DNA from 4 places in the Desulfobacula toluolica Tol2 genome. Region 1 is predicted to be linked to each of the others. Evidence: riboswitches for the same ligand, from Rfam matches in the RefSeq annotation. Region 1 holds a riboswitch; each other region holds the start of a gene.
The links. Region 1 has a riboswitch for cobalamin ahead of TOL2_RS22970 (hypothetical protein). Riboswitches for the same ligand answer to the same signal wherever they lie in the genome.

Region 1 (5,611 bases):
TAAGTTCGGGATCACCTGGCCCCACACCCACACCGAACAATTTTCCAACATTCTCCATCATTGTTCCTCTTTAAGCTTTTCTTGCGTGAAAATATTTGGATAAAGGCATTTTCCAATTTCTATGATCCCATTATAAAGCCTGGGAACAGGCCGGGAAACGATATTTTCATCTATCAAGAATATTTGATTGTTTTTTATAGCCTTAATAATATTAAACCCTGGTTCTTTTTTTATCTGTTCAATGTTCACAGCATTCATCACCCCTTTTTGGGCAAGGAACACATCAATTTGTGATCCTTTGGCAAGTATCTGTTCTTTTCCATAAACGGCAATATTGGTGTTTCTGGATGCTTTTGCATCAGAAGCTACATTGATTCCGCCGGCGGTTTCAAGGGCAAAAATGGGCATGGCTCCTTGTGTGAATGTTTTCATCCGTGTGTGAATGGCCTGGAAATAGACCCTTTTTCTGGGATGAATTCCCCGGGTCAATGCCTGGATATTTGCTGTTTTTTCCTTAAACGTTTGCACCATCTGTTCCGCCTGCAGCTTTTTCCCCGTCAACAGCCCCAATGTCAACCAATAGTCATACATCTCCTTTATGCCTGAAGGCTGAAGTGACACCACGGTAATACCGGATTTTTCAAGCCGCCGGATCAATTTTGGATAGCCATTGTCAATCATGGGCCGTATCAGAACAAGATCAGGCATATACGCTAAAAACTTTTCAGGATCATCATGATATGAAAACTTTATTTTTTTATCAACCTGTGGAGGAAACGTGTCATTAATGCAAACCCCCACAATCTGGTTTTCCAGGTTCAAATGATACAGATTTTCCGTATGAGCGCCATAAAGACTGACAATTCTGGTAAACGGGCTTGAAAAAACAATCCTGCGGCCTTTTTTATCTGTCAGGGTTACAGCCCGCACTTGAGCAGATAAGACCAGGACAATAAAAAGCAAAATTCCTGTTATGGTTTTAAATCGACGGATAATACACCTGCTTTGCTTGAACATGAGCATTGAATTCAACAATGGATGCCACATCAAAGACCTCTTTAATGGTCTCTTGTGTCAGTACATCCTGGGAATTTCCAAATGCGCTTATCTTACCATTTTTGAGCATCAGCAACGAATCAGACCAGGTTGAGGCCAGGTTCAAATCGTGGAATACACTGATCACAATTTTGTTTTTTTCTTTTACAGACTGTTTGACCAGTTGCAGCATGTGCAGGGTATGGTTTATGTCCATATTGGAAAACGCTTCATCCAACAAAAGAATCGGTGTATCCTGGCACAGGGCACGGGCAAACACACACCTCTGTCTTTCCCCTCCTGACAATTCATTGATTTTCCTGTCATGCAAATGATGGATGCCACAAACCTGCATCATTGCCTCCACTTGTTCCACATCATTGTAAGAAGGATGTGAAAATCTTGGTATATAAGGATGTCGCCCCATCATTACCACGTCTTTTACACTGAATGGAAAATTTATTGTATGGTCCTGGGAAACAAGGGCAATCTTTTTTGAAATATCTTTTTTTGAAAGAGACAAAACAGGTGCCTGATCAATATCAATATATCCGGTATCAGGTTTTAAAAAACCTGATATCAAATCCAGAAGAGTGGTCTTTCCACTGCCGTTAGGGCCGAGAATAGAATAAAAACTTCCCGACACAAAAGAACAGCTTATGTTTTTGATGATCCGGTCACGGTCATAGGCAAAGCACAGGTCGTTTAGTGTTAACTTCATACGTCGCCTATTTAAACCTGTTCTTTTTAAAAATCCAGCAAAAAACAGGACCGCCTGTCAGGGCTGTCAAAACGCCAATGGGTATTTCATGGGGAAGGACTGCCCGGGTAATTGTATCGGCCAGCAACAATAAAAAGGCCCCTGCCAGCATGGATAAGGGAATAAGTTTCCGGTTGTCAGGCCCTGTGATAAACCTGACCGTATGCGGAACCAGCAAACCCACAAACCCTATAATACCTGAAACAGAAACACAGATGGCCGCCAGCATTGAACCGGTTATCAACAAGATTAAAGTCGTTTTTTTCAAATCAACACCAAGGCTTGTGGCGGATTTGGCCCCAAGTGCGACCAGGTTCAGATCACGGGCAAAAAATATTGAAACAAACAGACCAATCAACAGAAAAATCACAACAACAACAAAATCAAACCAGGTTTTGGAAGCAAAACTTCCCATAAGCCAGAAAATAATGACCGAGACCTGTTCATTGGCAATAAATTTTAAAAAACTGATACCGGCAGAAAGTATTGCAGCGACAATAATTCCGGATAAAATCAAATTGTTGGAGGATAGCCCGGCCATGGGGTTTTTTGATGAATAAGATAAAAAGATGACCACAAACAAAGTAACACAAGCACCTGTAAAGGCAAAAGCCGGAACGGAAACAAAGGCTGCACTTAAGTTTAATAATATGGCAATACTTGCACCAAATGCTGCACCAGCTGATACGCCAAGGGTATAGGGATCGGCCAGGGGATTTAGCAATATGCCCTGAAACAAACTCCCGGATACGGCAAGTGCCGCCCCGACAGCGGTACAGGTCAGTATTCTTGGAAGCCGCACATCAAACAGAACAGCCAGATAGGTTTCACTGGCATTTCCCATGATTTGATGACCGGTCAATTTTCCATAAAGAATGCTGATAATATCAACTATTGGAATCCTGATATATCCCATGGAAAGCGAAACAAGGGTCATTAAAATAAGAAAAAGGGAGAAAAGGACCACCAGATATCCTATTCTCCCCTTTGATATGGCAACCGGTATACTCAAATTTTTGCCATAATCTACAGGCCTGCACCTGAAGCTTTTGCAGCATCTTTTATACAAGACACAAAAAGATTTGCGAATTGATTATTAAATTCGGCACTAAAGTTTTGTTCTACTTGGTTAAGGTCGTTCCGGTAATGTTCAAATTGTTCCATATGAAACAGATGGGCGGATTGAGCTGCTTCCGGCGAGACTGTGATAAAATTTGCAACAATAGTAGATTTGGCTTGGAGGGTTGAGCATAGAATCAGGCCCAGAAAGAGAATCAGTACAATAAATTCAAATTTTTTCATAACACTTCCTCTGTTATTATCAATACTAATAACACGAAACTGGGCATAACAAAAAAACCCATATCAGAAACTGTCTGATATGGGAACCGTTTTTATCCTCATTTTCTTGATCTGCCCAAGTCCTCGCAAGCAACACGACCAAAGGTTTTCAGGCAGGCTTTCTGACTTCCGGATCAATTGAGTCGTCACCCCTTCCCGTTAACTCCAACTTATTGAACAGTGGCAATAGTGACGTTCATCCCCGATTACAGCGGCGGGTCCGCTCCTGATTTTCACAGGATTTCCTTTTGACTGCACCTAAGCAGCACCTGAAACCTTTGATAAAATAGATGGATTCTACAACGGTGTCAAGAAAAACTTCATATCTTTATCAATTTTTTCAAATACATATAAAAACTCCAGGGTTCTTTTTTTCCGTCAAGGTTAAAATAAAAAAACAACGGCGGGTTTGTATGATGGTTCAAATGACGTTATCATGCCTATTTGATGCAATCATCTGCAAACAAAGACGTGACGGCAAATTTTTCAACATCAACAAGTCCTAAGTCGGTTATTTTCAGCTTTGGAACCGGTGACAGACATAAAAATGATAAAATCATAAACAATGACGGGTGGTCACTTCCCAATATTTTCACCTTTTGTTTTAAAATTTTCAAATCAGCAGCTGTTTTCTCAAAACTATTATTGGACAGCAAACCTGCAACAGGTAAAGGCAAATCAGCGACCACCTGATTATTATCAACAACAACCAGTCCTCCCTGCATTTTTTTTATCCTTTGAAAAGCTGCAAACATATCCACATCATTGGTTCCGGCTATCACAATATTATGGGCGTCATGAGCAACCGTTGACCCGATTGCCCCTCGCTTGAGTCCAAGCCCCCTGACAAAGGCTTTTCCTATACGGCCCGTAGCATTGTGTCTTTCTATGACAACGATTTTGAGAATATCACGGCTGATATCGGATTCAATATAATTGTTTTTAATCCTGGCAGTGGCAATAAATTTATCCGTTACAATCTGACCTTGCAGGATATCAATGACAAGGATCTTGCTGCCTGCCGCAGGAATTTTGAAATCTGCCCGGCTCAGTTCGCCAGGATTCATTGTCCCCCTTAACTTGGGGATTTTATGAAGAGGGCGGCAAATCAATGACTGATTTTTCAGAACAGGCACACCTTTTTTATATACAGCCTCGATTTTCACCTGTTTATAATCAGAGAGCAAAACAAAATCCGCCCAAAAGCGGGGTTTTATTGCCCCTATATTCTTTAGCCCATAGTGATTTGCAGTGTTGATGGTGGCAACCTGATAAGCGGTTATGGGAGCCATTCCCAAAGAGATAGATTTTCTCAGTGAATGATCAATATGCCCTTCTTCCAGCAGGTCATCAGGATGTTTATCATCCGTGGCAAAGGAAAAGTGCCATGAATTTTCTTTTGTTACAATGCCGATCAAATCTTCCAGGTTTCTTTCCGAAGTACCTTCCCGGATTAAAATGTGCATGCCCTTTTGAAGTTTTTCCTTGGCTTCTTTAGCAGATGTTGATTCATGGTCGCTGTCAATTCTGGAAAATATATACGCATTCAAATCTTTTGCGCTGATACCCGGAGCATGCCCGTCTATTTTTTTCCATTTGGCTGCGGCAATGCGTTGATGGACTTCTTCATCACCATTAATGACCGCAGGATAATTCATCATTTCACCGATTCCGGCCACCCCTTGCTTGTGTATCATGGCACACAAGTCCTTGTGACCGATATTGTCACCTGAAGTTTCAAGCGGTGTGGCCGGTACGCATGACGGCAGCATGACAAACACATCCAAAGGAACCTGTTTGATACTGTCCAGGACATACCGAATTCCTTCCAGCCCCAGCACATTGGCAATTTCATGAGGATCTATGATTACGGCAGTGGTTCCCCGCTGCAGCACGGCCCGTGAAAATTCAGGAAGTGTCAGCATGGTGCTTTCAAAATGCATATGCCCGTCAATAAAACCGGGTGACATGTAAAGACCCTGTGCATCAATGATTTTTTTTGCATCATACTCGCCAAACCCGATAAAGCGACCGTCACATACAGCAACATTCCCGGTATGAATCTCACCGGAAATAACATTGATAACCCGTACATTTTTTATCAGTAAGTCCGCAGGCACCTCACCCCTTGCCACAGCCAGATTGTGCAAAAAATTTTTCATCCTCCCCCCTCCCCTTTAAACTTTGGAAACAAAAATATCCTGATTCAACACATCAAGGGCATTAAAACCAACCTTTAAAGAAAACAAAACAGACAATATGACACAAAAATATCCTGTGTAGAAAATGGAAAACATAATGGCAATCTGGTATTTGATGGCCACAATGGGAATGGAGCCGCCAAGGATCTGCCCGGTCATCATGCCCGGCAACGAGACAAGGCCTATGGTTGCCATGGTCGCCATGGTCGGTGTAACGGCGGCTAAAAAACTTTGTCTGAAATAGGGTTTTAATGCCTGAATGCGGCTGCACAAT
Region 2 (5,611 bases), 1.1 Mb from region 1:
AAACGGCGAAATCCCAAAAGCCGTTGACGTGCTGGAAAAGTTCACGGCAAAGCAGGCCGGGCTTGATAAACAACAAATTCAAAAAAAAGGATATGCCCATTATTATATCTATTTCCTTTTGGGCAACTATTACCTGACACTGGCACAAGAAACTGAAGGAAAACAAAACAAAATATTTTCCCGCAACGCCATGACAAACTTTCAGAAGGCGGTTCTGCAGAATCCAACCTTTTGTGCAGCCTGGCTGAATCTTGCAAAGACCAGGTATGAAGCCGGCCTTTTTGCCCAGGCAGCCAAAGCTTTTGAAAAAGGATACCAGACATCTGAAACTCAAAAACCGGTTCACCTGTATTATGCTGCAGTCTGTAATTTTCATGCAAACGACCCTGCAACGGCATTGACCGTATTTAACCGGTTGATAAAACTTCACCCTGACAAAGTGACCCTTGCCTGGAAAGAAACCCTTGTCCATATCCTTTTCGCCCTTGAACGTTACCGGGATGCCCTGCCCTGGCTTGAACAACTGGCTTCAAACTCAAAAAAAGAAAAACAAAAAAAATGGCAGGAGATTCTGCTGCACCAGTATATGTCATTGAATATGAACAAAAAGGCCCTGGAATATGCTGATTTTCTGACCCGGACGGATACCCTGGAACCAAAATGGTGGAAGGCGCTGAGCCATATCCATCTGGGAAACAACCAGTTCAAGCAGGGATTATCCGCCCTGGTCATTTACGGCTACTTGACCCCCATGACCCGTAAAGAGCTTTTGCTGGCGGCAGACCTGTATCTTTCCCTGGATGTGCCAGCCAAGGCTGCATCTTTTTACACGGCTGCATTAAAAGAGAAACAGGATCAAAAAAATATTGCAAAAATAAGCCGGGCCTTTACCATGGCCTATGATCAGGACAAAGCCCTGGAATGGATTGATAAAGGACTGTCCGCTTGTCAGGACATTAAACTGCTCAGGATAAAAGCCCAAATCCTGTATAACAAAAAAGAATATGCAAAGGCAGCAGACGCATATGAAACGCTGGCAAAAAAAATGCTTGAACAAAAGACGGCCTCAAAAAACGATACCCCGGGCCAGGTATGGCTAATGCTTGGGTATTGCGCCATGAATGATCACCAGCTTACCCGGTCGCAGAAGGCTTTTTTAAAAGCATCCAAGTATAAAAAACAGCAAAAGTCCGCCCAAAAAGCCATTGCCTTGATAAAGGCAATGCAAACAAAACAGAACTGTCAGGTAATGTGAAATCATAATTTTGTTCATCAGGCGGCAGTTTCAAAAAACAAAAAAAGGATATTACAGCAATGACCAGTAAAAAAAATACAAATAAAGATGTTCCCATTATTTTAACTGCATTCGGCACCACTGCACGGGCATTTTCAACCTATGAAAAAATGGGCCAGGTGTTTGAGGCCACATTTCCGGAACATAAAATTCACTGGGCCTATTCCTCGAGAATGGTAAAATGCACCATGAAACGCAAAAAACAGCTTGATTTAAAAGATCCCATTGAAATGGCCCAAATTTTTGCCGAGCAGGGCCACCAATGGGTTGTCATGCAATCACTGCACATGATCTGCGGTCATGAATTCGACCGCTTAGTCACGGAAAGAAGCCATGCAAATATCCGCTCCTCCATTGGCCTGCCCCTGCTGACCTCTTACAATGACTATGAAAAAGCAGCTCTTGCCCTTGAGCCTATGTTCCCAAAAGATAAAGATGAGGCCGTCATCCTTGTGGGCCACGGTACGGACCACCCTGCATGGACTGCCTACCCTGCCATGGAAGCCGTGCTTCGCCGACACTATGGCAACCGTATATTCATAGGTGTGGTGGAATATTTTCCAGATATGGACGATACCCTTCAAAGAATAAAATCTGCCGGGTATAAAAAAGTCTGCCTCATCCCCTTAATGCTGGTGGCAGGCGTCCACTTCAAGGAAGATCTTACCTGCGAAGAAGACTCCTGGCAGAAAACCTTTGAACGAAACGACATCCAGGTCTCAGTGGTTGATCACGGCATCGGTTATATTGATGGCATTACAAAAATATTTTGCGACCATATATCAGATGCATTGGATGTTATACCATTGTAATACCGAATGTGTTTTACCCAAAAAATTCTGAACAAAGAACTATAACACTCGATATTTGAATAAAATGAAACATACACTTAAACAAGGACTTCTTATTTTTTACCTGATATGGGGCTTGTTTCTCTTTGATCATGTTTTTTGATGAAAACAACAAATTGATTCAGCATCAGAAATCCGTCACACAGGCAACTGACAGGCAAGGTTTAAAAATTTATTAAGCTCTCTCTGATAGAAAGTTAATAATATCAGGCTAAAAACGTGCGTGAAAAATTGAGGCCAATAAACACAATTTGTTTTTAACTTGACATTTCAAAGTTATTAGTTAATATTTTTTCCCGTTCAGGTGCTTAAAGCATTTAGCACAATAGGGAACCACGTTGAAATCGTGGACGGGCCCACCGCTGTAATCGGGGACGAACGCTGCAGTATACCACTGACCAAATGGTTGGGAAGGTGTGGCGCAAGATTGATCCGTTAGTCAGAAGACCTGCCTGAACATAGAGGGTATAAACTTTGAGGACGAAGTGACCCTTGTCAAATATCTAAGGATAAAAAAGGGAAATCCCTGGAATGAATAATTATTCAGTCCGGGGATTTTTGTTTTTCCGGACAGGCAATTTTACTTGTTTATAGGAGGTTTTTTCATGTTTAAGCATAGATTTGTTAAGTTGTTTGCAGTGTTATTGTTTATGTGGTCACTGCCTGCCTGGAGTGAAGAAATAGAACAGTCGGAAAAAAAGACGTCGATATTAGACACGATGGTGGTAACTGCGGGAAGAGTGGAAGAAAAAAAAGAGGATGTCACCACCAATATTACAATTGTGACAGAAGAAGAGATCCAGCAGTCTTTTGCCCAGGATCTGGGTGATTTGCTATCCAAAAAAGGGTTTATGATCCGGGAATATCCCAATTCACTTGTTTCAGTGGAAATCCGTGGTTTCAGGACTGAAACCCATGGTAATGATCTGGCCAGTCATGTTCTTATTCTGATCAACGGACGACGGGCCGGAACCGGAAATCTGGCAAAAATAATGCTGGGTAATGTGGAGAGGATTGAAATCATCCGTGGACCTGGGTCTGTCCAGTATGGTGCTTCTGCCATGGGCGGGGTTGTCAATATTATTACCAAACAAGGGGCCGGCAAACCTTCATTCTATGCGGAAGGAACTTTAGGCAGCTGGGACTATCAGCAGGCTTCAGCCGGAGCTTCCGGCCAGTTCAAGGCTTTTGACTTTTCATTTGATGCCTCAAAATCATCTCAGGATGATTACGACACTGCCAATGGCGACAAATATTACAACACGGGATTTGATTCAAAAAAGAGAGTTAGTTTCAATACCGGCTGGACGTTTGCGCCTGAAAACCGGATTGGATTCAGCTATACCGGGTATGAAGGTGATGGCATCGGAAATCCTGACTATCTGAGCAATAATGATTTGGACAATTATGTGGACCATGCCATCAAAACCTTTGATTTGGTTTATGATGGGCAAACAGCTGATGGATTTTTGATATGGAACCTGCGCTATTTTAATGGAAAAGATGAGTACGAAACCTTTGATCCGGAAAATTATGGCAGCAATAATTCCTACTTTAGAGATACAGATCAACAGGGTGCGCAGGCACAGCTGACGGCTAAGTGGGATTTCGCCCATATCACAGCCGGTGCTGACTGGACTAATTATGCCATCAGCAATACCTATACCATGGCCGGTGAAGAAAACACTTATGACAACCCGGCGGCATTCCTCATGGCAAAAATCAAACTGATGGACAACAAATTGATTCTATCGGCAGGGGGCCGTTATGATAAATATGAAATCGAAAGTGATGATGGTCAAAAGACTGATGAAACCAACTGGTCCAGCAATTTAGGAGCAGTCTACAAACTGGCACCAGGGTTAAGTGTACGGGCCAATTTTGCCGAAGCATTCAGAATGCCAACCGCAGACCAGCTTTACATGTTTAATGATTACAGCGCCTGGGGGTTTGGCATCTGGTCTGGAAATCCGGATCTTAAACCGGAGGAAAGCAAAACATATGAAATAGGCATGGATTTTTCAAGAGCAGCCTTTTCTTGTGGTATGACCTATTTCTACACGGATTTTAAAAATAAGATTGATTATTCTTATATCCCGGCTGAAGACCTTACCCGTTATGAAAATGTTGAAGGTGCCACCATTTCAGGCATTGAAGGCAGTCTGCAATTGGATATTGGAGCCCTGCTTGACTGGTCATATACACTGGCGCCCTACGGTTCATTTACCTATCTTACCGAATATGCGGATGACGCTACCAAGAAAGATCTTCAGTATACCCCCAATTGGACGGCATCCTATGGTTTAAAGGTTGCTAATTCCGATATCGGCTTCTCCGCAGGCCTGAATTTCAGCTATATAGGTGAGCAGGATATAACCGACTATGAAGGAACCGGTGCCACAGCACTGGGAAGCCATACTGTTGCTGATCTGACTGTTTCCAAAACACTTTTGTCCTTTGAAAAATATGGTGATGTTTCTCTTAAGGCTGAAATTCAAAATCTTTTCAACAAAGACTATGCGGTTGTTCAAGGGTATCCTATGCCGGGTCGTACATTTTTTGCCGGTTTGAAATATTTGTTTTAAAAGGATTATTAAATAATGAGATCAGATAATCGTCGTTTAAGCTTGTGCTTTTTTCTGACCGGTTTGATCCTGATGCTGCCCCTCCCATGTTCGGGAGGGGCTTTTCCCTTAACTGTAACAGATTCCGCACAAAACAAGCTCATTATACAAAAAAAACCCCGGCGCGTGGTCTGCCTGGTGCCCTATATCACAGAAATGATAGGGGCATTCGGCCGGGAACAGGTACTGGTGGGGTTGACCCGTCAAGACCTGGTTTTGTATCCTTCCTTTCGAAAAAATCATGTGGGCGGTTATTTTCATCCCGACATTGATGCAATTGCCAAAACCCATCCGGATCTGATCATTGCAGCTCCTTTTCATAAAGCAGTGATTCAATATTTTGGACCGGACTGCTGCCCCCTGATGGTGATGGAAACAAAAAGCATAGCAGATGCCTTTTATCAGATGGAAATAATCGGGCAATTGTTTGATTGCGAAAAAAAAGCCTCAGAGATCATCCAGCGCAACCGGGAACAATTGGCATTGGTCAAGTCCAGGCTGGGCAACCTGCCGGTCCAACAAAGAAAACGAGTAGTCCGGGTAATGGCGGGCACCACGCTTTCCTGCCCGGGTGACGATTCATTCCAGAATGAAATAATTACCGCCGCCGGGGGCATCCCTCCCAAATGGGGGAAAAACGGATTTGCCGTGCCGGTCAGCCAGGAACAATGGCAGCAGTTCAATTCCCAGATGGTCTACGGATGCAGCAGAAACGAAAAGGCTGTGCAAGCCTTTCTGAAGCAGGACGGCTGGAAAGATGTGGCAGCAGTGCAGAATGGATTTATCAGAATGTTTCCCTGTAATCTGACCTGCCAGGTCTCCACACGGGTGGGGTATTTTGT
Region 3 (5,611 bases), 280 kb from region 1:
TTACCGTGGCCCTGGGAGTCGCTTTTGGAATCAGTCTTGGCACTTTTAGGATTGTAACTGGTACGCCGCTTTATTTGTATATTCTTGCGGGCTATGTGATTGTTGTCGTACAGACCATGTTTGCCCCCAAAAGCATTATTGCCCTGGCCTATGATTCGGGCGGGGTTACGACTTCAACGGTTACCGTGCCGCTGGTAGCGGCTCTTGGCCTTGGGCTGGCCGCCACCGTACCTGGGCGGAATCCTGCTCTTGACGGGTTTGGCCTTATTGCCTTTGCCAGTCTGTTTCCAATTATAGCTGTCATGGGCTATGCACAGTTGATGCACTGGTTTGCCAAACACAAAAAAAAAATACTGGAGAAAACAAATGCGCTTTAAACTTATTTTATCCCTGGTAAAGGAGGATATAACTGACCGTATAGTGGATGCGGCAAAAAAGGCTGGAGCCAAAGGGGCAACCATTATACCGGCCAGAGGAACCGGCATCCATGAGGCGAAAACTTTTTTTGGCCTCACACTGGAGGCCAGGACCGATATTGTCATGCTGCTGATCGAAGAACATATTGTTGCCCAAATTTTAGATGCGATAAAAAAAGCGGGACAATTCCACAAACCTGGAACCGGTATTGCTTTTGTGGTTCCTGTTGAGCAGGTTGCCGGTCTGGAAAGCCAGATAGAAAGTTTTAAGGAAGAAGTTAAAAAAAGTTATTTTTAAACAATTATCATTATTTCTACAGGGGAATAAAAATATGGTATCTGACAAAACCTCAATAATCAGGGCAAGAGACGTGATGTCCAAGGGAATTGTCTCTATTGACGGCATTGCAACAGCAAGTGAGGCTGCTGCCAAAATGCGTTCTGAAAAAGTCTCTTATCTTCTTGTCAACAAACGGCACAAGGATGATGCCTGGGCCATGGTGGTTGTTCAAGATTTTATTAAAAAGGTGATAATCCCGGGTCGTTCACCGTCTGAAGTTAATGTTTATGAAATCATGACCAAGCCTGTTATTACCGTTCCGGCAGATATGGACATTCGTTACGTTGCCCGTTTGATTTACCGTGCCGGTATGCGAAGAGCTCCTGTGGAAGATTGCGGAGAGCTTATCGGTATGGTTTCCCTGGCATCTTTGATCCTTGATAATGATCTTTTTTAATATTTTTTGTTTCACGGATTATAAAATCGATATTGGCCTGATCCCTGCCTATGCATTAATCATCTCCAAGGATCAGGCTTTGATTGTATTTTAATTAGAAACTATAGCTTATACCTGCTTCAAAATATGCGCCGCCCTGAACATAGTAGGCATTTTTAGGCTCGCCGTCGGCACTGGTTAAGGTGCCTGCAGTATTTGAAACATATTCAAGATCTTCATCAAAAATATTTTTACCCAGAACCCAGAATTTCCATTGGTTCCAGGCATAGGAAATTCTTGCATCAACAGTTGTTTTGGAAGGATATTTTATGCGGTTTAAATAATCCACATATCGTTCACCCATGTAATTGATATCCATGCTGAACTTGAGCCCTTCCAAGGGAAAAAAATCAAGTCCTACAAGACCGCTGAATTCAGGAACCCAGTAGATTTGTTTTCCGGCAATGTCGGCGTGCTTATCCGTGGTGTTTGACGGATGAAGTTTGGCAGATACTGTGCCTGAAGTCCATTGGATATCCTGGTAGGTACCGGCCAGACGGTAGCCGAAAAAAGAACACACCCGGCCATCGGCTTCAAGCTCAATGCCTTTTGCCTCGGCATCACCGATATTTCCCCGTCCTCGAGATGTCGTTCCTTCATAGACTGAGCCAAACTTGTCCTTATAATCTGAAAAATAGAGGGTGGCATTTATATTGAAAGCCTTGTTCAGCATGTGCTTATAACCGATTTCATAAGTCATAACCTCTTCTGGCTCCAGGTTTTCAGGAGGGTTAAAAGTTCCGCCATCTTCAACCGCCCAGGCATAATACCGGGGCGTTGGAAACCAGTAATTTCTTCCTGCTGAAACATAGAGGTTTGCCTTGTCCGTGAAACGGTAGGACGGGGCTATAAAATAACTGAACATGGTTCGATCCTCATCTGCAATATTTGGCACCTTGTCTTGCAGTTTAACTTCGGTCCTGTCCAGTCGTCCTCCTGTTTTAAATCCCCATTTTTCTTGAAAAAGAAAGTCATTATCCCAGAAGATACCATAGGTTTTCTCCTGGAGATCAAAATTGTATGCATCCGTGTTTTTACCCGGATCAAACGGATATATCCGGCTTACATCATTATCAATGCTTTCATAATTCAATCCAATTGAGGGTGTATAGCTTATGGCACCAAACTTAAAATGATATCCACCCGAAATTGAGACCGTATAAGTATCTTGTTCAGAATCATTGTGATATACGCTTGAGGGTTTATCAAAAAGATAAGCAAGGCTCTTGTCTATTTCATCATAACCTGTCCAGGAAAGTGTGGAATCGATAAATTTTTTCTCATCTTTATGAGACAGTTCAAGGGCAATGATTGAATTTTGCTGCTCTTTTTCAGTATGCCAGATCAAATCTGAATCTGTTTCACTTTTCGGAAAATGGATGTCCCTGCGGTAATTTTCCAATTGCCATTGGTACTTTAAAAACCCATACGCCGTATCTATATCATAGTCCATATGATTAACCCATATGCCAATGCGGGTCTGATCAGACAAATTATACCCAAGCCTGGCAAGAACCGATAACCTGTTTTCTTCTTCCTGCTCATACCCATCAGTGTGATGGTTTCCAATATTTAACATGTAATCATACTGGTTTTGCCTGCCATGGAGGGATGCGGTTTCATCATGGGTATCCCATGAACCGTATGAGGCAGAGACATCACCATGAATGCCTTCTTGCTTTGCTTTTTTGGTAATAATATTGATGACCCCACGAGCCGCACCAGGCCCGTATGCAATCCCGGCGGAGCGCAGCACTTCAATGCGCTCAATTTGTGCTACGGGAATAAAGTCAAATTCACTATACCTGGAATCCCCGATTTTTTGCGGGATACCGTCAATCAGGATAACAGGCCCCCCTGCCATTGCGCTTTTGTTGCCGCGAATCACAACTGTACCGCGCTTTGCACTACTGTCAACAACACCTGGAATTTTACCCAGGGCTTCGATAACATTTTTCGCCCCCATTTCTTCCAATTCCGTTCCAGTGATAATGGAAAGACTGGCAGGCGTATTAATTGCATTTATTTTATTGGTGGAGGTGACAACCAATTCATCCATTTTATGAACAGGTTCTTTTATTTCCAGGGCCATTACATAAGCAGGCAGAAAAACAGCTAAAAAGATCAAACCAACAAGACAGCGTTTCATTTAAATTCCTTTCACAATTATAATTAAACAATCCATAATTGATTCGGAATTTTCCTGATCGTCAGGCAAAAGTGTTTTTGATATGCTTGAAACAGGGCAAACAAAAATCCCGAATCACTCCAAATGTTTGATCCGGGAAGTCCCTTTTTTTATCCTCAAAATCATTTAATCCACTTCTGTCCATAAAGCAGATTATCAATCAGGTTTCGGCAGGTCTTCTGACTTCCTTTCTTTTTTGCCAGCCTTCCCATTTTGTTCAAACAAAACAGTGACATTTTCCAGCCAAAAAAGTTCCCCTTTATTTTAAAAGAGGCGGGGTTACAGCGGCGGGCCCGTCCCTGAATTTCACAGGAGTTCCCTATTAAGCATTAAAGCACCAAAACACAGGTATTCCTATTGACAGACAGTAAAAAAGTCAAGGTAAATTTATTTTAACTAATTCATATTACCTCACACCTTCATCAAGCGTTTCAAAATAAAAATGATTTTGAAAAAACAACATTTTTGAATGCTTAAAATCAAATACTTGTTAAAATGTCTTGACAACTTTACAGATATTTTTTATCTTTTGCTATTCTTCCAATAATTATTACGGGGTTAATAATGCTCAATCACAAGTCACCTCTTCCCTTATACCATCAGCTGGCAGATATCCTGACAGAACAGATCCGATGCGGAACATACATGCCCGGAGATCTTATCCCGTCTGAAAACGGGATGGCAAAGCAGTACGGCATTGGCCGTCCAACAGTGCGCCAGGCCATGGATACACTTGTCAAAAAAGGCCTTGTGGAACGCAAAAGAGGGGCTGGAACTTTTGTGAAGCAACCCGGCAACCAGGTGGACCTGTTTTGTCTTGCAGGCACGTCCCAGGCGTTTGAAACAAAAGGGATCAAGACTGAATCAAAACTTCTGGCTCCTCTGGCTGCCGTGAATGTTACTGATGATAAAACCAATCCTTTTGAAGGAAAACCCGCTTTTTTTTTATCGCGCCTAACCTGTGTTAAGGCAGATCCTGTATTATTGGAGGATATCTATCTTCATCCAGTATTGTTCAGGGGCCTGGAAACTGTGGATCTTGAAAACAGATCCCTTTCCGGGGTGGTGTCGGATCAGTATTATCTGAAGCCGGAAACAGGCAGGCAAACCTTTAAAATATCTTTTCTGCCTGAAAACAAGTCAACAGCACTTAACCTGAATCCTTCCGATCCTGTTCTTGAAGTGGAACGGACTTTGAATTTCCCGGAAGCACCCGGAGCTATATTTTCACGTTTGTACTGCAGAACGGATAAATTTGCATTTTCCCAGACCATGAGCCTTAAGATGACATAAACAATCAAAAAACCGGATCATATCCGGCCATTGAAACCAATGGTTTACATATAACGGCCATGGCAGATCACTCTGCCACAATAAACAATGAAAAATATTTAATTTCAGCAGGTTAAATGTTCTTTCGTATAAACCATGAGCAGGAGCAAATAACATGAAAAACAGGGGATATTACGGTAACCATGGCGGGGCATTTTTGCCTGAGATTCTGGTTGCCACGTTTGATGAACTGGAAATTGAGTTTGAAAAAATAAAAAAAGATCCGTCTTTTTGGAAAGAGTATGAAACCTTGATGGGATCTTACTCCTGCCGTCCCACCCCTTTGACCTTTGCTGACAACCTTACCCGGGAATTTGGCGGTGCAAAAATATATATCAAGCGAGAAGACCTCAATCACACAGGCGCCCACAAAGCCAACAATGTAATGGGTCAGGGGCTGCTGGTCAAACGCATGGGAAAAAAACGGGTGATTGCGGAAACAGGGGCAGGACAGCACGGGGTGGCAACTGCCACAATGGCGGCAAAGTTCGGATTTGACTGCACCATCTACATGGGGGAAGTGGATGTGTTGCGCCAGCGTCCCAATGTGTTCTGGATGGAGCAGTTAGGTGCCACCGTGGTTCCGGTAAAAGACGGCACAAGAATTTTAAAGGATGCCATCAACGAAGCGTTCCGGGACTGGGTAACAAACATGGACACCACCCATTATGTCCTGGGAACCGCCTGCGGGCCACACCCTTTCCCGGAAATGGTCTCTTATTTTCAATCCATTATTGGCAAGGAGGCAAGACAGCAGATTCTGGATGTGGAAGGCAAACTTCCCAAACGGGTATATGCATGCGTGGGCGGCGGGTCCAATGCCATGGGGATTTTTTCAGGATTTTTAAATGATCCTGTGGAGCTTGTGGGGGTTGAGGCAGGAGGCAAGGGTTTAAATT
Region 4 (5,611 bases), 1.1 Mb from region 1:
GGATTTGCCAAACCGCTTGCCATATGGTCTGTTATCCTCTATTTTTAATTCCTTTCATCATCTTGAATTCATAAGTGCCCAGCAATATATCATGAACCTGAAGGTCTGTAAGGTCAAAATCAAAAATTTCCCGGTAAAAAGTTTTGACAATACCGTTAATGGAAATATTTTCAAACAGGTCGGGATAAGCAATGGCGGCCAGCCACAAGGGGAAAATCACGGCAGATTCCGCCGTGGGGCGGTTGAAAATAAAAACACCTGCCGGCTGGGAATAAATTTGTTTATTTCGAACCGCCCGGATATTTCTCCACTGGGGATCTTTGTACAGGTCGGCTGGTTTTCCGTAATTGATCACCAGAATATCCGGGTCCCATTCCAGAACCTGTTCCATGGAGACTTCGGCCAGGCCGGAATGCAGCCCGGTTCTTTTGCCGATGGTAGTGACGGTTTCAGCGGCATTTTCACACCCGGAAAGCTTGATGCGTTCCTGCATAAAGGTATCTCCGCCCAGGGTCACAAGATGGCTGGGGCTGAACCCCTGAAAAACATTTTTCCTCTTTTGGACCGGAATATCACGGGTTCTCTGTTCTATCAGATGCATGACCCGTTCTAAAAACGCAACATATTTTTCAGCCCGGTCCGGGGCTTGGAAAATGGTTCCGTAAAACCGGATTTCCCTTTTAATATCCTCCATGCCCTCGCCCATGCCGTCTTCAAGAAAGGCAACCGGTATACGGGTTTTATCAAGCACGATTTGACCGTCAATATCTCCTGCAATGGCGATATCCGGGTTTGAATTGATCAATTCCTCTATATTGATATTGCCCGAAGTGGTCCTGGGACCGGGCAATGCTTTGATGGCCGGATACATTTCTTGGACAAGTTTTGACATTTTAAGGGTGTTGGTCACGGCGCACAAATGATCCTGTACCCCCAGTATAAAAGCCACCTGGCCTGTGGGACCACCCAGCAGTGCAATGCGCCTAATGGGATCTGCAACTTGAAATGCGCGGCCTTTCATGTCGGTGACAATGCGGGTGCGATCATGATTTTCGCGGGCTCTGGTTTCAGGATGATAATATATTCTGTAAAATAAAAAAACAAAACATGCTGAAAACAGAAGCAGAAAAATTCTTTTTTTTGTCATGATATATTTTAAAAACGCAAAAACCGACAGGTTCCCCGGATGCCCCGGAGAACCTGGGTATAGGCTAATGCCGGATAATTAAAATTCTCCTTTAAATCCAATGAAAAAACTTCTTCCCTGGCGGGGGTATCCCACTTCCATCTCATAATTTTCATCAAAAAGATTTTTAACGCCGATTTCAAACACAAAAGATTGATCAAGCCTTACCATGGTTTTAAAATTTACAACCCAGAATCCGTCAAGTTCAACCTCATCGTAATTAGCATCCTCATCGTATCTTTTTGAATTGTATTCAGCACTCCCGAAAACGGAAAACCGATCATTGAATCTGTACAAATCACTCAGGTAAAGTTTATGCTCGGATATACCCTCGAGATGATCGTTATCTGCACCGTCAGACTCATTTTTTGCATCCAGATATGTATAATGCAGTTGAAAATCATTATCGGCAATCATATAAGAGGTGAAGGTGAATTCAAGGCCTTTGAAACTTGATTCATCAATATTCTGGTATTGCTCGATATCATCCCCGGAAACAGGATCAGTACCGACAATCTCGTCTTGAATTAAATCTTCAACTTTGGAATAAAAAAAGGTCAGCCCTATACGATTATTTTTGGGAAGGGGTTTTTCAAAACCCAGTTCATAATTGGTTGCCACTTCCTCTGCCAGGTCGGGATTGGCTATTCTGTCATTGTCCAGTCCATCTGTATAAAGTTCCTGGAGGGTGGGCCATCTTGATTTTTTCCCCAGGGAAAAATGCATGTCAAGATCTTCAAGAACCGTCAGCAACACACCTGCCTGGGGATTGAAGGCTGATTTGGATTCCCTGACAAACCCGTTGTTCACACCGTCATTGGCTTTCTGGGGATTCTGGATGTCATAACTGCTTCCCAGAACAAAGGCAAGATTATCCGTAAGTTTAATATCATCTTCAATACCAAAGGAAACCATTTCCTGTTCATAGTTTTCCCATGGATCGCCTATGTCATCTTGTTCCTCATGAACGTCTTTTTTATAATGAAAAGAACAGCTTAAAGTGTTTTTAGGTATGTAGTCAACTCTGGCCACCAAAGAGCCTCCATAGCTGTGGTCGTCATAGGTGGAGTGCCAGCGGGCATTTGAATAGGTGTTGTCGCTATAGTCTTCCAGCGCATTATAATAGGTGTCGTAAAACACTCTTGTTTTAACGGATAATTGATCCGTCAACTCCGTGTTCCCGATAAAATAAATGGTTTCCTTGTCCCAGTCCGTAAACCGCCAGTATTTTACCCTTCTTGCCGATGTATCGGGATCTGCAGTGGGAGGAAGCCCTTTTTCCTTTTCAATGGTGTTGAATCCAATTGCATATTCATGGCCTTGTGCCGGGGTCCACCCTAATTTTGCAGCCACATTCCAGTCATCAAGATCCGAGTTCTCCCTTGTGTCTCCGTCTTCATACTGGTTTGCATCAAAATCATCCGACACATCCCATCCATTGGAATTTGTGAACCCTCCTCCCAGGGTAAAATAAAATTTATCCTGGCTTGATCCAATATTAAAATTTCCTTTTACATCACTGTTGTCAGTAACTTCAACCCCGTAGGAACCTTCTAATTTTTCCTGCGGTTTTTGGCTCACAATATTAATGACCCCGCCCATGGTATTAAACCCGTAGAGAACGGAACTGACCCCTTTGCTCAAATCAATCCTTGAAATATTATCCGTTGTAAGGTTACCTGCGTCCACATATCCGTCATTGGGAATGTATAAGGGGATACCGTCATAAAAAATAGGGACATACCGAGAACCAAATCCCCTGACATTAATAGAGCTTTCCGCTTTTCTCCCTCCGTTGGACAAGGTGACACCGGGCAAACCGGAAAGAGCTTGTGATATATTTTGTGAATTGGTCAGTTCAATTTGTTCCAAATCAACTGTTTCCACTGTACTTACCCTTGTAATGGTTTCAGCCTGTCCACTGACAACGACCTCACCAAGATCAAAAACATTTTTGTCCGCCCCAGCCGTATCCTCTGCCCATGCGCAATAAGGACTGAAGCATATTAACAATATTAACAAAACATAAAAATCCCCGAGCCTGCTCAAATTTTTCATTTTTTCTCCTTTAGGTTGATTTTTTTTACTCATGGATTCATTTTCTATCCATCCCATCTCTTTGACTGCACCAGCACCCAACAGGCTATCTGATATTGCAATCAATCCGTTTTTTTAAACGGTTTATTTTCCCTTAAAACAAACAAGTTACTTCATAATTACATTGTAGCCTCTTGTCAATGATATACTGTAATTATTCATCATCTTGCAGCAAAAAATAACCATTGGGTTGCAATTAAGAACTAAAAACAACATATAAACACTCATAAAAACCACACAAGTTGCCACACTGAAAATATGCTTGACTTTTCATTGCTTATTCTGTAGCACAAAGTAAATTTTATCTGGTGCCATCGGCTTAATAGGGAATTTCGTGTAATTCGGAAACGGGCCCGCCGCTGTAATCGGTGACAAATGCTGCAATATGCCACTGTTGATATAATGGGAAGGCGCGGCATGAGGATGATCCGCAAGTCAGAATACCTGCCTGGTAAAACATAGGAAAACCGTGTACGGCAATGCCGGTTTCCATTGGATCTATTGGATAAAAAAGGGATATCCCCGGATCGTAAACTATTTACGGTTCGGGGATTTTTTATTTTGGGCAAAGAAATGAAAAAATGGAAAAAAAATTAAAACGTCACACGTTGGATTCTTTTCCGGTAGAAAAAGGCAATTTTGAGACCTGCTGGAAACTACCCCACAAAATAGGCAAAGGAACCATAAAAGAGTTCAGGTTAAAAAGTGGTATCCAGGTATATGTCTGTAATTACAACAAATCCGACAGACTCAAAGCCAAACACTATGGAGACACCCCCAAATTCGGTTTCAGATTTTGTCTTTCAGGCACTACAAAATTAACTCTGCATTGTTTAAAACAAAGCCTGACCATAACCCATGGAGAAAGCGGATTTTTTTATTTCCCGAACCGGGATGGATTTTATGAAGATATGCCCGGGACTCCGATATATATGGTTGTAATATTGATATCTCCCTCTTATTGGGACACATTGATGGAAGATGAACTGCACGACATCCCCATAAAATTTAAAGCCCCTTTAACAGATAACAAGAACAGCGGCGATCCTTTTAATTGTACGGAAATCATCACCCCTTCCATGCACATGATACTGCAACAAATCATCCACTGCCCTTATGAAGGAGCAAGCCATCGCTTTTTTATCGAAGCCAAAGCAATGGAACTTATTGCTTGCAAACTAAACCAGATAAAACCTGCCTCCCACAAGCAAAAACCGACTCCACGCTTAAAAGCCAATGATATCGACAAAATACATTATGCAGGGCAATTATTGTCCAATAACCTTCAAACCCCTCCAAATATAATTGAACTGGCCAAGACCGTCGGTGTCTCCCGCACCAAGTTTTATAATGATTTCAATCAATTCTACGGCACTTCCCCTATAGAATACCTTCGTTTCAAACGCGCTGAAAAAGCCAGAACCCTTGTTAAAGACGAAAGCTTAAGTATGACTCAAATAGCTTATTCCCTTGGTTACTCAAGTTCCAGCCATTTTGCAAAGGCCTTCAGGGATTATTTTGGCATACCCCCCAGCCGATATCGTCAAAATGAACGATGGTGATAAAAAAATGAACGCAAGTGATAGCCATAAATATTTTTTTTATGCATATAGATATCTGCAAGATTGCTTTGAACCTGTTCGGTCCTGTGGCTTATGAACAAAAGTTCCATTGTGATCCATATTGACGGCATGCCCATGACACTGTTGATAATTTTAACCTGAACCCTAATCATACAATATCAAGGAGCAAGGAGTGACTATTCAAACAAAAAAATACCATACAATTTTTGTTCTCTTTTTCAGTGTTGTACTGCTGATCTTTCTCAATAAAGCAAATGCAAATGAAAGCAAAACACATGCTTTTGATGACATAACGGTTACAGCAAATAAACATGAACAAAAAATCCAGGAAATCCCGGCGGCGGTAAGTGTTTTTACTCAAACAGATATCAAAGATGCAAATATTAATAATTTATCCGACATTATGAATTTAGTACCCAACTTTAAAGCAAATGACAATGGCGGGTTTAGAGAAGTTAGCTTCAGAGGATTAAGCAGCAGCAAATACACATTTAAAAATCCCGTGGTCATATATATTGATGGTGTTCCCAACGATAAAGTGCCGTTTATGGATATAGATCTGAATAATGTGGAAAGAGTAGAAGTATTGAGAGGCGCCCAGGGCGTATTGTATGGGAAAAATGCCATTGGAGGAATTGTTAACATTATCACCAAGCAACCAGGCAATACTATGGAGGGAAAAATAAGCACTGAGATTGCTGAAGATCAAACATATGGGGTAAAAGCGTATATAAACGGCCCCATC

Region 2: another riboswitch for cobalamin. It lies ahead of TOL2_RS18300 (TonB-dependent receptor plug domain-containing protein); the one in region 1 lies ahead of TOL2_RS22970 (hypothetical protein).
Region 3: another riboswitch for cobalamin. It lies ahead of TOL2_RS21890 (TonB-dependent receptor); the one in region 1 lies ahead of TOL2_RS22970 (hypothetical protein).
Region 4: another riboswitch for cobalamin. It lies ahead of TOL2_RS23445 (helix-turn-helix domain-containing protein); the one in region 1 lies ahead of TOL2_RS22970 (hypothetical protein).

The regions. Positions count from the first base shown of each region.
Region 1 is NC_018645.1:5,135,683-5,141,293, reverse strand. It holds gene cobI (precorrin-2 C(20)-methyltransferase) at 1-61, opposite strand, end outside; gene TOL2_RS22985 (ABC transporter substrate-binding protein) at 58-1,047, opposite strand; gene TOL2_RS22980 (ABC transporter ATP-binding protein) at 980-1,756, opposite strand; gene TOL2_RS22975 (FecCD family ABC transporter permease) at 1,764-2,807, opposite strand; gene TOL2_RS22970 (hypothetical protein) at 2,822-3,097, opposite strand; cobalamin riboswitch at 3,232-3,424, opposite strand; gene ade (adenine deaminase) at 3,577-5,298, opposite strand; gene TOL2_RS22960 (ABC transporter permease) at 5,314-5,611, opposite strand, start outside.
Region 2 is NC_018645.1:4,013,780-4,019,390, forward strand. It holds gene TOL2_RS18290 (tetratricopeptide repeat protein) at 1-1,255, shown strand, start outside; gene TOL2_RS18295 (sirohydrochlorin cobaltochelatase) at 1,315-2,106, shown strand; cobalamin riboswitch at 2,431-2,615, shown strand; gene TOL2_RS18300 (TonB-dependent receptor plug domain-containing protein) at 2,751-4,730, shown strand; gene TOL2_RS18305 (adenosylcobinamide amidohydrolase) at 4,746-5,611, shown strand, end outside.
Region 3 is NC_018645.1:4,853,025-4,858,635, forward strand. It holds gene TOL2_RS21875 (DUF1538 domain-containing protein) at 1-377, shown strand, start outside; gene TOL2_RS21880 (P-II family nitrogen regulator) at 367-714, shown strand; gene TOL2_RS21885 (CBS domain-containing protein) at 749-1,153, shown strand; gene TOL2_RS21890 (TonB-dependent receptor) at 1,248-3,341, opposite strand; cobalamin riboswitch at 3,533-3,737, opposite strand; gene TOL2_RS21895 (GntR family transcriptional regulator) at 3,945-4,673, shown strand; gene trpB (tryptophan synthase subunit beta) at 4,828-5,611, shown strand, end outside.
Region 4 is NC_018645.1:1,066,530-1,072,140, reverse strand. It holds gene TOL2_RS05015 (ABC transporter substrate-binding protein) at 32-1,147, opposite strand; gene TOL2_RS05010 (TonB-dependent receptor plug domain-containing protein) at 1,226-3,244, opposite strand; cobalamin riboswitch at 3,573-3,749, shown strand; gene TOL2_RS23445 (helix-turn-helix domain-containing protein) at 3,865-4,845, shown strand; gene TOL2_RS04995 (TonB-dependent receptor) at 5,039-5,611, shown strand, end outside.